DNA from 2 places in the Amycolatopsis granulosa genome. Region 1 is predicted to be linked to the other one. Evidence: riboswitches for the same ligand, from Rfam matches in the RefSeq annotation. Region 1 holds a riboswitch; the other holds the start of a gene.
What was found. Region 1 has a riboswitch for S-adenosylmethionine ahead of FHX45_RS05570 (aminotransferase class V-fold PLP-dependent enzyme). Riboswitches for the same ligand answer to the same signal wherever they lie in the genome.

Region 1 (6,966 bases):
TCGCCGGCGCACTGGAACTGGAGTCCGGCATCAACGACGCGCCCGCGTACATGGCGGTGGTCGTGCTGGCCGAGGGCACCCGCTTCGACTGGTCGCTGCCGCTGCTGGTGGTGTACGAGCTCGCCGCGGGTGTCGTGCTCGGGCTGCTGCTCGGGTTCGCCGGGGGATGGGCGCTGCGCCGGGCCGCGCTGCCGGCCACCGGCCTGTATCCACTTGCGACGGTCGCGGTGTGCGTGGTGGCCTACTCGTCCGGTCAGCTGCTGCACGCCTCCGGTCTGCTCGCCACCTACGTCACCGCGGTCGTGCTGGGCAACTCGCGGCTGCCGCATCGCTCGGACACCCTGTCCTTCGCCGAGGGGCTCGGCTGGCTCGCCCAGATCGGGTTGTTCGTGCTGCTGGGCCTGTTCGCCTCACCGGAACGGCTGCTGGAGTCGATCGTGCCCGGCCTGATCGCCGCCGGCGTCGTCCTGGTGGTCGCCCGCCCGGTGTCGGTGCTCATCGCGCAGCTGCCGTTCCAGGTGCCGTTGCGCGAACAGGTCTTCGTGGCCTGGGCCGGGCTGCGCGGGGCCGTGCCGATCGTGCTGGCGATGATCCCGCTCGCCCGGCAGGTGCCCGGCGCGCAACGGCTCGTCGACGCGGTGTTCGTGCTGGTCATCGTGCTCACCCTGGTGCAGGGCCTCTCGCTCGGCCCGCTCGCGCGGCTGCTCCGGCTGTCCGCCGCGGCCGAGCCGAAGGAGATCGAGGTCGACGCGGCGCCGCTGGACGAGCTGCAGGCCGAACTGCTCCAGGTCAAGATCGCGCCCGGCTCCCGGCTGCACGGGGTGTACCTGTCGGAGCTGCGGCTGCCGGCCGGGGCCTCGCTGAGCCTGATCGTCCGCGACGGCCGCAGCTTCCCGCCCGGGCGCACCGACCGGCTGCAGCGCGGCGACCAGATCCTGATCGTGAGCACCGAATCCGCGCGGGAGGCGGCCGAGCGCCGGATCCGCGCGGTGGACCGGGCCGGGCCGCTGGCCCGCTGGATGGGCGAGTCCGGGAAGTGAGACCCGCTGGCGCGGTGCGGACCGGATCCGCTACGGTGTCGCGGTAGGTCATGAGTGCCAGCGCCAAGCCCCGGCTCGCTGGCCGGCAACCCTCCTTCCGCGGTGGGGTGCCCCGGGTGAGGACCTGGCTCGTCGCGCAGTGCGGCGGGCAAGCGCGGACCCCCTGCGGGTCCCCGGACCCGAGGAGCCTCGATGACTCTCGCTCTCGATCGCGTCACCACCCCGGCCGTCACCGCTGCCGCCGCCGTCCCCCTGGTCACCGGTGGTCAGCTCGGCTACGCCAACCTCGACCACGCCGCCAGCGCTCCCTGCCTGGAGCCGGTGCGGCGCGCGGTGGACGAGTTCCTGCCCCACTACGCCAGCGTGCACCGCGGCGCCGGGTTCGCCTCGCAGGTGTCCACAAAGGTCTACGAGCGCACCCGCGAGGTGCTGCGCCGGTTCACCGGTGCCCGCACCGGCGACGCGGTCGTGTTCACCCGCAACACCACCGATGCGCTGAACCTGCTGGCCCGCAGCCTGCCGCGGCACACGTCGGTGGTGGTGTTCGACACCGAGCACCACGCGGCGCTGCTGCCGTGGCGCGGGCCCCACGTGCGGCGGATCGCGCTGCCGAACACCCGGCTCGCCGCCGTGTCCGCAGTGGACAGTGCACTCGCGGCGTGCCCGGAGGGGCCGCGGCTGGTGGTCGTGACCGGCGCGTCGAACGTGACCGGCGAACTGCTGCCGGTGGCCGAGATCGCGGCGGTGGCCCGCCGCCACGGCGCGCGCATCGCGCTGGACGGCGCCCAGCTCGCCCCGCACCGGCCGATCTCGCTGCGGGAACTCGACGTGGACTACGTCGCGCTCTCCGGTCACAAGCTGTACGCGCCCTACGGTGCCGGTGCGCTCGTCGGCCGCGCGGACTGGCTGCGCGCCGCGGATCCGTACCTGGCCGGCGGTGGGGCGACGAAAGCGGTGCGCCGCGACGGCGACCGCCTCGGCGTCGCCTGGCAGACCGGTACCGAGCGGCACGAGGCCGGCTCGCCCAACACCGTCGGGGTGTACGCGCTGGGCGTGGCGTGCGAGCAGCTGGCGGCCTCCTGGGACGCGGTGACCGCGCACGAGCAGCAGCTGCTGGAGCGGCTCACCCGCGGCCTCGCGGCCGTGCCCGGGCTGGCGGAGCTGCGCCTGTTCGACGGCGCCGCCGAGCGGGTCGGCACCGTCGCTTTCGTGCTCGACGGGTTCGACCCCGGCTGGGTGGCGGCGGTCCTGTCGGCCGAGTACGGCATCGGTGTGCGCGACGGCGCGTTCTGCGCCCACGTCGCGACCCGGCGGCTGGTGGCACGCACCGGGGGCGCGGGACAGCAGGCACTGCGGGTGAGCCTCGGCCTGGGCACCACCGCCGAGCACGTGGACCGGCTGCTGACCGCGCTGCGGCAGATCGTCGCCCGCGGTGCCCGCTGGACCTACGCGGTGACCGACGGCCGGTGGGCGCCCAGCCCCGACCCGCGGCCGCTGCCGGATTTCCTGGCCTGAACCGGAGCGGTCCCGCCTGACGTGGACAATGACGGGGTGAGCAGTGACCCCCAGCCCTCCCCGGACACCGTGCCGGACGAGCAGCAGGTGACCCCGCGGCCCAAGCGGCGTGCCCTGCTGCTGGCCGTGATCGCGGTCGCCGTGTTCGCCCTGGACGTCGTCACCAAGTCGATCGTCGTGGCCACCCTGGCGGGGCACGAACCGGTGCGGATCCTCGGCGGGCTCGTCTACCTGCAGCTGATCCGCAACCCGTTCGCCGCGTTCGGCCTCGGCGTCACCGGGATGACCTGGGTGTTCGCGGTCGTCGCGTTCGGGGTGGTCGTGGCGTTGATCTGGTTCGCCAAGCGGTTGCGGTCGGTCGGCTGGGCGATCGGTCTCGGGCTCGTCCTGGCCGGCGCGGTCGGGAACCTGGCGGACCGGATCTTCCGGGCACCGGGGGTGCTGCGCGGGCACGTGGTCGACTTCGTGTCGCTGTTCGCGCCCAACGGCGACGTGTGGCCGGTCTTCAACGTGGCCGACTCCGCGATCTGCGTCGGCGGCGCGCTGATCGTGCTGCTGTCGCTGCTGGGCCGCGAGTACGACGGCACCGTGAAGGGCAGGGCGAAGCGGTGAGCGCACGGATGCTGCCCGTCCCGGACGGGCTCGACGGCATGCGCGTGGACGCCGGGCTGGCGAAGCTGCTCGGGTTGTCCCGCACCGTGGTCGCCGACCTCGCCGAGTCCGGTGACGTCCTGCTCGACGGCCGTCCGGCCGGCAAGTCCGACCGCCTTTCCGCCGGTGTGCTGCTCGAGGTGACCCTGCCCGAGCCGGACAACCCGGTCGAGCTGGTCGCCGAACCGGTCGACGGCCTGCGCATCCTGCACGACGACGACGACATCGTGGTGGTGTCGAAACCGGTCGGGGTCGCGGTGCACCCCAGCCCGGGCTGGACCGGGCCCACCGTCGTCGGCGGGCTCGCGGCGGCCGGACTGCGGATCTCGACCTCGGGTGCCGCCGAGCGGCAGGGTGTCGTGCACCGGCTCGACGCGGGCACCACGGGGGTGATGGTGGTGGCGAAGAGCGAGCACGCCTACACCGTGCTGAAGCGGGCGTTCAAGGAGCGCACCGTCGACAAGGGCTACCACGCCGTCGTACAGGGCCACCCCGACCCGACCCGCGGCACCATCGACGCGCCGATCGACCGGCACCCGCGGCACGACTACAAGTTCGCCGTCGTCGCGGGCGGCCGCCCGTCGGTCACGCACTACGAGGTGATCGAAGCGTTCCGTGCGGCGTCCCTGCTGGACGTCAAGCTGGAGACCGGCCGCACCCACCAGATCCGCGTGCACTTCTCCGCGCTTCGCCACCCGTGCGCCGGGGACCTGACCTACGGGGCGGATCCGGTGCTCGCCCGCAAACTCGGCCTGACCCGGCAGTGGCTGCACGCACGCACGCTGGGATTCGCGCACCCCGCGGACGGACGCTGGGTGCGGTTCGAAGCCCCGTACCCGGCGGACCTGACCCACGCGCTGGACGTGTTGCGCGCGGAGAGCTAGTCCTCTAGCGACCAGGTCAGGGAGCGTGCGTCGGGCTCCGGGCGGGGGCTCCAGCGCACCGCCACCACCCGGGTGGACTCCGGCACCACGTACACGGTGTGCCCGCCCGCGGTCTCGCCCGGCTGGACGCCGATCCGGTGCGGCGGCCGGGAGGTCAGCGACACCGGCGCCTTGGCGATCGCCGCGCCGGTGGCGGTCAGCAGCTCCAGGTAGTTGTCCGGCAGGGACCGGAACGGGACCGGGCCGGTGTTGGTGACCTCGGTGTGCACCACGACGGCCCGCTCACCCGGCTGGAGCCGGTAGCCGGCCGCGCCGAACAGGTAGTCCGCCGGGTCCTGCACCTCGAACAGCTGGACGGTGAGCTGCTCACCGTCGAGTCCCTGCCCGGCCAGCCTGTCGCCGACCCGGCCGGAGCGCGGCCCCGGCGCCGGAGCGGGTGGCGCGTCGCCGCGGGCCCACGACGCCGTCTGCGGCGGGCCCCACGTGCTGATCACCGGGTCCAGCGGCGGCGGAGCGGGCCGCTGGTCCGCGCCGGGTGCCGGGTACGGCCCGGACGGCACCCCGTGCGGACCCGGCACGCCGGCAGGCGGCCCGCCGAAACCGGTGGGCCCACCCGGCGGGTGGGCCTGGGGCGGCGCGGGAGGAGCCGGTGCCGGGTAGCCGGCGGCGGGGACGGCGCCGGAGGGCACCGGGTACGGCCCGGGCGGCATCCCCGGAACGGGATGGCGTGGCGGCGGGAACGCCCCGGCGAGTGCGGCCCGCAGGCCCTGCGGGTCGCTCTCCACCCCGACCAGCAGGGGCAGCCCGCTGCCGGACAGCGCCACCAGCCGGTAGGCGGCCTCCCGCGGGTCCATCCCGATCCGGGCGGCGAGTTCGTGCACGGCCACCTTGCCCAGCTCGGCCAGCGCGGCGAGCAGGCGGGCATCGGCGGGATCGGTCACGGCCACGGCAGCAGACGCTACCTGCTGACCGTCGCGGCGCGTGCTCACCCCGTCGCGGGGCACCGTGGTTCCAGCGGTTCTAGGCTGGCGGAACCCGCACCCGACGACACAGGGATGGATGGATGACCGAGGTCGTGAAGCTCGCCGACGAGTTCGTGGAAGCCCTGTTCGACGCCGAACCGCTGTGGCCGGCGGCACTCGGGCTGGAGTCCGCCCGGGACGGGATCGGCGACCTCGGCGAGGAGGCCGAGGCCGCCCACCGCGACCGGCTCGCGGACTTCGTGCGGCGCGCCGGGGCGATCGACCCGGCCGGGCTGAGCGCCGAGGACCGGGTGACCCGGGACGTGCTGCTGACGCAGGCGCGCGGTCACCTGGACCGGCTGGACACGCGCGCGGTCGAGTTCACCATCAGCGACATCTTCGTCGCCCCCGCGGTCGGCCTGCTGACGATCCTGCCGATGATCGGCGTGCCCGACGACGAGCACGGCCGCCGGCACCTCGCCCGGCTGGCGGACGTCCCGCGTTACCTGGACCAGGCTGCCGGCCGCCACCGCGCCGGCGTGGCCGCCGGACGGGTGCCGGTCGAGCACCTGGTCCGCGCCGCGATCGCGCACCTGGACCGCTACCTGGCCGAGCCCGGCTCCGACCCGCTGCTGCGCCAGCCCGCGCCGAGCGAGGACTTCGCCCGCGAGCGGGAGCGCCTGCTCGCCGAGGTGGTGCGGCCCGCGTTCGCCGCCTACCGGGACGCGCTCACCGGCATCGCGCCGCACGGGCGCCCGCCGGAGAAGCCCGGCGTGTGCTGGCTGCCCGACGGTGAGGCGATCTACGCCGCCCTCGCCCGCGCGCACACCACGACCGGCCGCACACCGGACGAGCTGCACGAAACCGGTCTGCGCCTCATCGCCGACCTGGCGGGCGAGTACCGCGAGATCGGCTCGCGCGTGTTCGGCACCACCGATCTGGCGGAGATCTTCCACCGGTTGCGGACCGATCCGCAGCTGCGGTGGGGCAGCGCCGGGGAACTGCTCGACACCGCCCGGGCGGCGATCACCCGGGCCGAGGAGGCCGCACCGCGCTGGTTCGGCCGCATCCCGCCGCACCCGTGGGTGGTGGAGCCGGTGCCGCCGGCCGAGGCGCCCGGCGGGCCGCCCGCGTTCTACCTGCAACCGGCCGTCGACGGGTCCCGGCCCGGGATCTACTTCGCCAACACCCACGAGGTCACCGAGCGGTTCCGGCACGCCGCCGAGGTGGTGGCCTTCCACGAAGCCATCCCCGGTCACCACTTCCAGCTCTCCACCGCGCTGACGCTGACGGATCTGCCGCTGCTGCGCCGGATCGGCGACTTCACCGCGTTCGCCGAGGGCTGGGGCCTCTACGCCGAGCGGCTGGCCGCCGAGATGGGCCTGTACTCCGGCGACGTCGCGCTGCTCGGCATGCTCACCATGGACTCGATGCGGGCCGGCCGCCTCGTGGTGGACACCGGGCTGCACGCGCTGGGGTGGTCGCGGCAGCAGGCGGTGGACTACCTGCGGGAGAACACCCCGATGGCCCAGGTGGAGATCGAGTCCGAAGTGGACCGCTACATCGCCTATCCGGGGCAGGCGCTGTCGTACATGGTGGGGCGCCTGGAGATCCAGCGCGTGCGGGCGAAGGCCGAGCGGGCGCTGGGGGAGCGGTTCGACATCCGCGCCTTCCACGACCTGGTCCTCGGTGGCGGCGCGCTGCCGCTGCCGGTGCTGGAGGGCGTGGTGGACGACTGGATCGCGCGATCATGAGCGCGGTGGACGCACTCGGCGAGGAGCTCACCGGCCTGTTGCTGGCGGCCGATCCGCTGCGGGCGTCCGTGCTCGGCCTGCCGGGGGACCACGACCGGCTGCCGGATCTGACCGCGCGGGCGCAGGCGCGGCACCGCGCCGCCTGTCTCGATCTCGCCGC
Region 2 (6,966 bases), 3.0 Mb from region 1:
CAGGTCCGGCCGCACACCGTGTCCAGGAACCACCGGTCGTGGGTGACCACGACAAGCGCGGACCGCCGCGCCAGGAGGTGGTCGGCGAGCCAACGCACCCCTTCCACGTCGAGGTGGTTGGTCGGCTCGTCGAGCACGAGCAGGTCCAGGTCGCCGATCAGCGCGGTGGCCAGCGCCACCCGGCGACGCTCCCCTCCGGACAGTGTCGCGGTCGGGTTGTCCAGTCCCAGCGCGGTGAGCCCGAGTCCCTCCACAATGGACCGGACCCGGGCGTCGGCCGCCCACTCGTGCTCGGCGTCGTAGCCGGCCAGCACCGCCTCGCGGATCGTGCTGCCCTCGGCGAGCTCGGTGCGCTGCGTGACCACGGCCATCCGCAGGTCCCGCACCCGGCTCACCCGGCCGGAATCCGGCTCCGCGATCCCGGACAGCACCTCCAGCAACGTGGTCTTGCCACCGCCGTTGAGACCGACGACGCCGATGCGGTCGCCCTCGCCGACACCGAGAGAGACGTCATCCAGCAGCGGGCGGACCCCGTAGGACTTGGACACGGCCTCGAGGTTGATCAGATTGGCCACTACGCGTGCACCTGCGGAGGAGTCGGACGGTGCTCGTCACCGACGAGCCGGGCACCGGGCACCGGGCCGTGCGCGACCCGGACCGTCCGGCACACGCCGGCTCCGGCCAGCTCGGCCGCCACCTCGAGGGCGGACTCGGCGTCGGCACACAGGAACGCGCACGTCGGTCCGGAACCGGAGACGGTGCCGGCCAGCGCGCCGGCGTTCACCCCGGCCCGCAACGTGCGGCGCAGGCCGGGCCGCAGCGACACCGCGGCGGCCTGCAGGTCGTTACCGAGCAGCAGCGCCAGCTGACGCGGGTCACCCGAAGCCAGCGCCTCGACGACCGGCGCGTGCGAACCGACGCGCGGCGGCTTGCCGGTCTCGCGCAGCCGGTCGAGCTCGGCGTAGACGCGTTCGGTGGCCAGCCCGCGCTGGTCGAACGCGAGCACCCAGTGGAAGGTGTGCCGGGACAGCACCGGGACCAGCTGCTCACCGCGGCCGGTGCCGAGCGCGGTGCCACCGTAGAGCCCGAACGGCACGTCCGAGCCGAGCTTCGCGGCGATCCCGGCGAGCTCGTCCCGGCCGATGTCGAGCTTCCACAACGCGGCGAGCGCGACCAGTGTGCCGGCCGCGTCGGCGCTCCCGCCGGCCATCCCGCCGGCGACCGGGATCCCCTTGCGCAGGACCACCCGGACGTTCGCCGGGCCGTCCGGCTTCCCGACGTGCGCCGCCAGCGCCTCGACCGCGCGCCAGGCCAGGTTGCTGGCGCCGGTGGGCACGACCTGCTCACCCTCGCCGTAGACCTCGACGCCCGGCTCCTCGGCGTGCGCAACGGTGACCTCGTCGGTCAGCGACAACGCGTGGAAGACGGTGGTCAGGTCGTGGAAACCGTCCGGGCGCAGGTCGCCGACCGACAAGTGCAGGTTGATCTTGGAGGGCACTCTGACGGTGACAGGTGGCGGTACGACGGCGAGCACCCGTCAAGACTACGTGCCCGCCGCGGGCCGCGGAGAAGCAAGCTCCAGTGCGACGCGCAGGGCCACTTCGCCCGAGTCCGCGGCCGGTTCCTCCTCCAGGAATTGCGGGTTGTTGCCCAGGACGAGGGCGACCAGCGCCAGCCGCGCGCGCAGCTTGTCCTCGGTTCCGGCGCCGTCCGGCACGACGAGGGCGAACAGGCCCTTCATCCGCTCGGCGAGCACGTGCCCGGCCTGCAGCTCCTTGAGCGCGGGCTGGTTGTCCTGCATGAACCGCATGACCGGGCCGAACTGTCCCTGGACGAGCCGGGAGAACCTGCGCAGCACCTCGGCGCGGACGGTGGCGGGTTCGCCGTGCGCCCGGGCCCACTCGATGATCTCGTCCACCGCGGTGCCGATGTCCTCGATCAGGCTGTGGACGATGTCCTCCTTCGTGCGGAAGTGGTAGTAGAGCGCGGCTTTCGTCACGCCGAGGTGCTCCGCGATCTCCCGCAACGACGTCTTCTCGTAGCCATGCTCCACGAACAGGTCCAGCGCGACCTGCTGAATGCGCTCGCGCGTGTCGGTCCGCCGCCCCGCCATGGCCGTCCTTCCTGAGGAATCCACAAACTTGCTTGACGACCGGCTAGCAATGAGCATACGGTGCCGTCAGCGCCATTACTTGTCGGCCGACTAGCAATGGTCTTCTCAGTCTAACCCACTTCTCCACCAGGGGGTTTCTCCCATGACCACTACCACTGCGGCGCCCGCACCGGCGCCCACGGACACCCGGAGATGGCTGGCACTCGCCGTCGTCGGGCTCGCCCAGCTCCTGGTCATCATCGACACCACGATCGTCAACATCGCGCTGCCCACCGCCCAGGCCGACCTCGGCATGTCCGACGCGGCCCGGCAGTGGACGATCAGCGCGTACACCCTGGCGTTCGGCGGCCTGCTCCTGCTCGGCGGCCGCCTGGCCGACCGGCTGGGCCGCAAGAACACGCTGATCGTGGGCGCGCTCGGCTTCGCCGCCGCCTCGGCGATCGGCGGGATGGCCGCCGGCCCGGGCCTGCTGATCGCCGCCCGCGCGACCCAAGGGGTGTTCGCCGCACTGCTCGCCCCGTCGACCCTCTCGCTGCTGACGACCACCTTCACCGAGGCCAGGGAACGGGCCAGGGCGTTCGGGGTCTTCAGCGCGATCATGATGTCCGGCGGCGCGCTCGGTCTGCTGGCCGGTGGCGCGCTGGCCGAGTACGCGTCGTGGCGCTGGTGCCTCTACGTGAACCTGCCCATCGCGATCGTCGCCGCGGTCGCGGGCGCCTTCGTGCTGCCCACGGTGCCCGGCCACCGGTCGGCGCGGCTGGACTGGTTCAGCGGGCTCCTGGGCAGCGCCGGAATCGCCGGGCTGGTCTACGGACTGTCCGAGGCCGCCACGCGCGGCTGGGGTTCGGCCGTCGTGCTCGGCTCGGTCGCCGGCGCGGTGGTGCTGCTGGGCGCGTTCGTGCTCCGGCAGGCCAAGGCCGGCAACCCACTGCTGCCACTGCACGTCCTGACCGACCGGACCCGTTCCGCCGGCTTCCTGACGATCGCGCTCGCGGCCTTCGGGATGTTCGGGATGTTCCTGTTCCTCACCTACCAGCTGCAGGGGATCATGGGGTTCGGCGCGTTCGGTGCGGGCCTGGCGTTCCTGCCGTTCCTGCTGGCCAACATCACCGTCTCGACGGTGCTGACCCGGCGGCTCATCCCGCGGACCGGGCCGCGGCCGCTGCTGGTGATCGGCCTCCTGCTGCTGGCCGCCGGGCTCGCCGTGCTGACCCAGCTGTCGGTGGGCACCTCGTACTGGAGCCTGATCCTGCCCGCGGAACTGGTGCTGGGGGCCGGGGCCGGGCTGGCCATGCCGACCGTGATGAACATCGCCACCGCCGGCGTGGCACCGAAGGATTCCGGGGTGGCGTCGGCGTTCGTCACGACCTCGCAGCAGGTGGGTGCCTCGCTGGGCACCGCGTCGCTGAACACGATCGCGGCGAGCGCGACCGCCTCCGCCGCCGGCCTCGGACTGCCCGCCGCGACGGTGCACGGCTTCGCGGTCGCGAACGGTTGGGCCGCCGGGATCGTCGCGGTGGGTTCGATCGCGGCCGGCGCCCTCGTCCGCGGACGGTGAGTCCGGCGGAAGGGGCGTCCCGTTCACGGGACGCCCCCGGTACCGCCAGCCGGTCAGGCCGCGACGATGCTCTTCGGGCCCTCCTTCGGGTGCACCACGTGGGCGCCGCGGTCGGCGATCCACGCCAGTGCCGCGTCGGCCTGGCTGCCGTTGACGCCGACGCGGAACCGGGCCACCGGGGTGTCGCCGACGCGGGTCAGCCCGCCGCCGATGGTGGCCAGCTCGACGTCGAACCGGGCAGCGGCCTCCGGCAGCAGCGCACCGACGGCCGCGAACCCGATCAGCACCACGTCGACCGACCGGTCGTACCGCGACGACTGGGTCCGCGGGGTGTCGATCGCGGGCAGCAGGGTCTGCGCGACCTTGCTGCCCGGGGTGGACAGCAGTTCGAGCACGGTGCCCTGCTCGACGAGCCGTCCGTCCTCCAGCACGGCCACGCCGTCGCAGACCCGCCGCACCGCGGCGCCGTCCTGGGTGGCGAGCAGCACGGTGACGCCCAGCTCCGCACGGGCGCGATCGAGGACGGCCAGCACGGAACCGGCCTCCTCGGCGCCGACACCCGCGGTCGGGTCGTCAGCCAGCAGCACGGCCGGACCGGCGGCGAGCGACCGCGCGAGCGCGACCCGGCGGCGCTGGCCGGGGGTCAGCTCGACCGGGCGCTGCGCCGCGCGCTGCGTGAGGCCGGCCAGGTCGAGCAGACGGCCGACGCGGCTCCGGCGCTGCGGGCCCTCCAGGCCCAGCTGCTCCAGCGGGGCCGCGACGTTGCCGGCGACCGTGCGGTCGGCGTGCAGCACGGGCTGCGCGTCCAGCACCGCCACCTGGCGGCGCACCTCGCGCAGCTTCCGCCCGTCCAGGCCGGTGGTGTTCAGCCCGTCCAGGCGGACGGTCCCGCGGTCGGGTCTCTCCTGCAGGGCGATGCACCGGGTCAGGGTGGACTTGCCGGAGCCGGCGGGACCGACGACGCCGAACAGGGCGCCGGCGGGCACCTCGACGCTCACGTCCCGCAGGGCGTGAACGGGCTTGGCGGCACCGGGGAAGGACTTGGTCAGGTTTTCGACAGTGATCACGAAGGGCTCCAGCACAACGGGCGCGAACGCGCCGACCGCACACCAAGGCGACCGTCTACAGAGGACGGTCAAGCGAAGTCAGGAAACGGTGAGGAAAAGAGAAGCGGTCAGCGACGACACGCACAGACCGTGCGACGACATTCGTCGACGACGCGGCGCCTCGTGAGCAGCATGCGATACACAAGAATCCTCCATCGGTCCTGGCGTTAGCACCTGCCCCCCGGTTGGGGTGGTTGCTGCGGCTTCGGCGAGCCAGGTCTCTCAGCCGCTCGGGATGGATACCTCAAAGAGTACAGCGGACCTCGTATCTTCTTGGCAAGTCCCAGGTCCGGATCAGGGTGCGAGATCACACCAACGGTGGTAAGGACTTGCTCTCGACGATCTTCGCGAAGTCCCGCACCCCGAGCTGCTCACCGCGGGTGCGTGGGTCGACACCCGCCGCGCGCAGGATCGCCTCGGCCCGCTCGGCGGACCCCGCCCAGGACGACAACGCGGCCCGCAGGGTCTTGCGGCGCTGGGCGAAGGCGGCGTCGACGACCGCGAACACCTCGTCCCGGTCCGCGCCCGACGCCGGTTCCGCCGACCGCTCGAACGCGACGAGCGCGGAATCGACGTTGGGCACCGGCCAGAACACCGCGCGCGGCACCGGCGCGACCTTGCGGGCCGGGCCGTACCAGGCGAGCTTCACACTCGGCACGCCGTAGATGCGGCTGCCCGGTCCCGCGGCCATCCGGTCGGCGACCTCGGTCTGGACCATCACCAGGCCGTGCGCCAGCGACGGCAGCTCGGCCAGCAGGTGCAGGACCACCGGGACGGCGACGTTGTACGGCAGGTTGGCGACCAGGTGCGTCGGCTGGTCCGCGAGGTCGGTGGCCCTCAGCTTCAGGGCGTCCTGGGTGCGGACGGTGAACCTCTCCGCGGCCCCCGAGGCGCGCTCCGCGACGGTCGCGGGCAGGCGCCGCGCGAGGACCGGGTCGATCTCGACCGCGGTCAGCCGCGCACCCGAGCCGAGCAGCCCGAGGGTCAGCGAGCCGAGACCGGGACCGACCTCGAGGACGTGATCGCCCGGGCCGACGCCGGAGAGGTCCACGATGCGGCGGACCGTGTTCGGGTCGTGGACGAAGTTCTGGCCGAGCTTCTTCGTGGGGCGGACATCCAGCTCGGCGGCCAAGCCACGGATCTCGGCTGGTCCGAGCAGTGCGGTCACTCGCGTGATGGTAGTGCGCCGGAAAAATCAGATGCCCCCGGCCGGTGGCCGGGGGCATCATGGGTGTGCTGACGGGGTCAGCCGGAGGCCTTGGCGCCGCAGACGGGCCAGGCGCCGTAGCCGCCGCGGGAGTCGCGGACCTTGGTCGCCACCGCGATCTGCTGTTCACGCGTGGCCTGGTGGGGGTAGGCCGCGTACTGGTCGCCGCCGTAGGCGTCCCACGTGCTCTTGTTGAACTGCAGGCCGCCGTAGTAGCCGTTGCCGGAGTTGATCGACCAGTTGCCGCCGGACTCGCACCTGGCGATGGCGTCCCAGACGGAGCCGTCGCTGACCACCGGCTGCTTGGTGCCGACCCGGACGATCTTCGGCTTGGCCTCGAGCACCACCTTGGCCGACAGCTGCTCCCGGCCGGTCTCCTTGCCGTTGCGCTTGGTGATCCGGTAGGTCACCAGCCGCTTGCCCGGCGTGCCCGGGTCCTGGACGACCTCCTTGCCCGCGTCCAGCGTGGCGTCCTTGACCTCCTGGACCGGAGGATCGATGTCCTCCTCCTGGTTGATCACGGACACGCCGGTGCGGGAGATGTGCACCTCGGCGCCGTTGGTCAGCTTGACGCCCGCGCCGCCGTCGACCGAGTCGTCCGGGCCGAGCGCCAGGCCCTGCTGCGCGAGGAACTCCTCCACGGTGACCGCGGTGGTGCTCAGCTGGCGCGGGGCCGCGTCGCCGTCGTAGACGGTGATGTTCTTGACGGTCTTGATCTCGACGGTCGCGCCGTCCAGCGGCAGCTCCGCGTCCAGCGGCAGCGAGAAGGCCGTGCCCGGGCCGAACTCGTCGCCGAGGCCCAGCTGCGTGATGGCTTCCTGCAGGCTCGTCGCGCGGACCCAGGACTCGCGGGCCACACCGTCGACGAGCAGGTTCAGCTTGCGGCCGCGCTCCAGCTTGATGACGCCGCCGTCACCAACCGGCGCCTGCGGCGAGGGGGACAGCGCGTCGTGCTCACCGACGGTGAGACCGGCGTCCTCGA

Region 2: linked by a shared signal. The riboswitch ahead of FHX45_RS20285 (methionine ABC transporter ATP-binding protein) and the one ahead of FHX45_RS05570 (aminotransferase class V-fold PLP-dependent enzyme) in region 1 are both predicted to bind S-adenosylmethionine.

What each region holds. Positions count from the first base shown of each region.
Region 1 covers NZ_JAANOV010000001.1:1,140,019-1,146,984, reverse strand. Annotated here, with positions in the region: gene FHX45_RS05575 (potassium/proton antiporter) at 1-1,040, shown strand, start outside; SAM riboswitch class IV at 1,087-1,201, shown strand; gene FHX45_RS05570 (aminotransferase class V-fold PLP-dependent enzyme) at 1,233-2,555, shown strand; gene lspA (signal peptidase II) at 2,592-3,167, shown strand; gene FHX45_RS05560 (RluA family pseudouridine synthase) at 3,164-4,090, shown strand; gene FHX45_RS05555 (AsnC family protein) at 4,087-5,037, opposite strand; gene FHX45_RS05550 (DUF885 domain-containing protein) at 5,154-6,806, shown strand; gene FHX45_RS05545 (DUF885 domain-containing protein) at 6,803-6,966, shown strand, end outside.
Region 2 covers NZ_JAANOV010000001.1:4,122,099-4,129,064, reverse strand. Annotated here, with positions in the region: gene FHX45_RS20305 (ATP-binding cassette domain-containing protein) at 1-575, opposite strand, end outside; gene FHX45_RS20300 (4-(cytidine 5'-diphospho)-2-C-methyl-D-erythritol kinase) at 575-1,534, opposite strand; gene FHX45_RS20295 (TetR/AcrR family transcriptional regulator) at 1,544-2,113, opposite strand; gene FHX45_RS20290 (MFS transporter) at 2,256-3,671, shown strand; gene FHX45_RS20285 (methionine ABC transporter ATP-binding protein) at 3,725-4,738, opposite strand; SAM riboswitch class I at 4,927-5,019, opposite strand; gene rsmA (16S rRNA (adenine(1518)-N(6)/adenine(1519)-N(6))-dimethyltransferase RsmA) at 5,085-5,945, opposite strand; gene FHX45_RS20275 (transglycosylase family protein) at 6,023-6,966, opposite strand, start outside.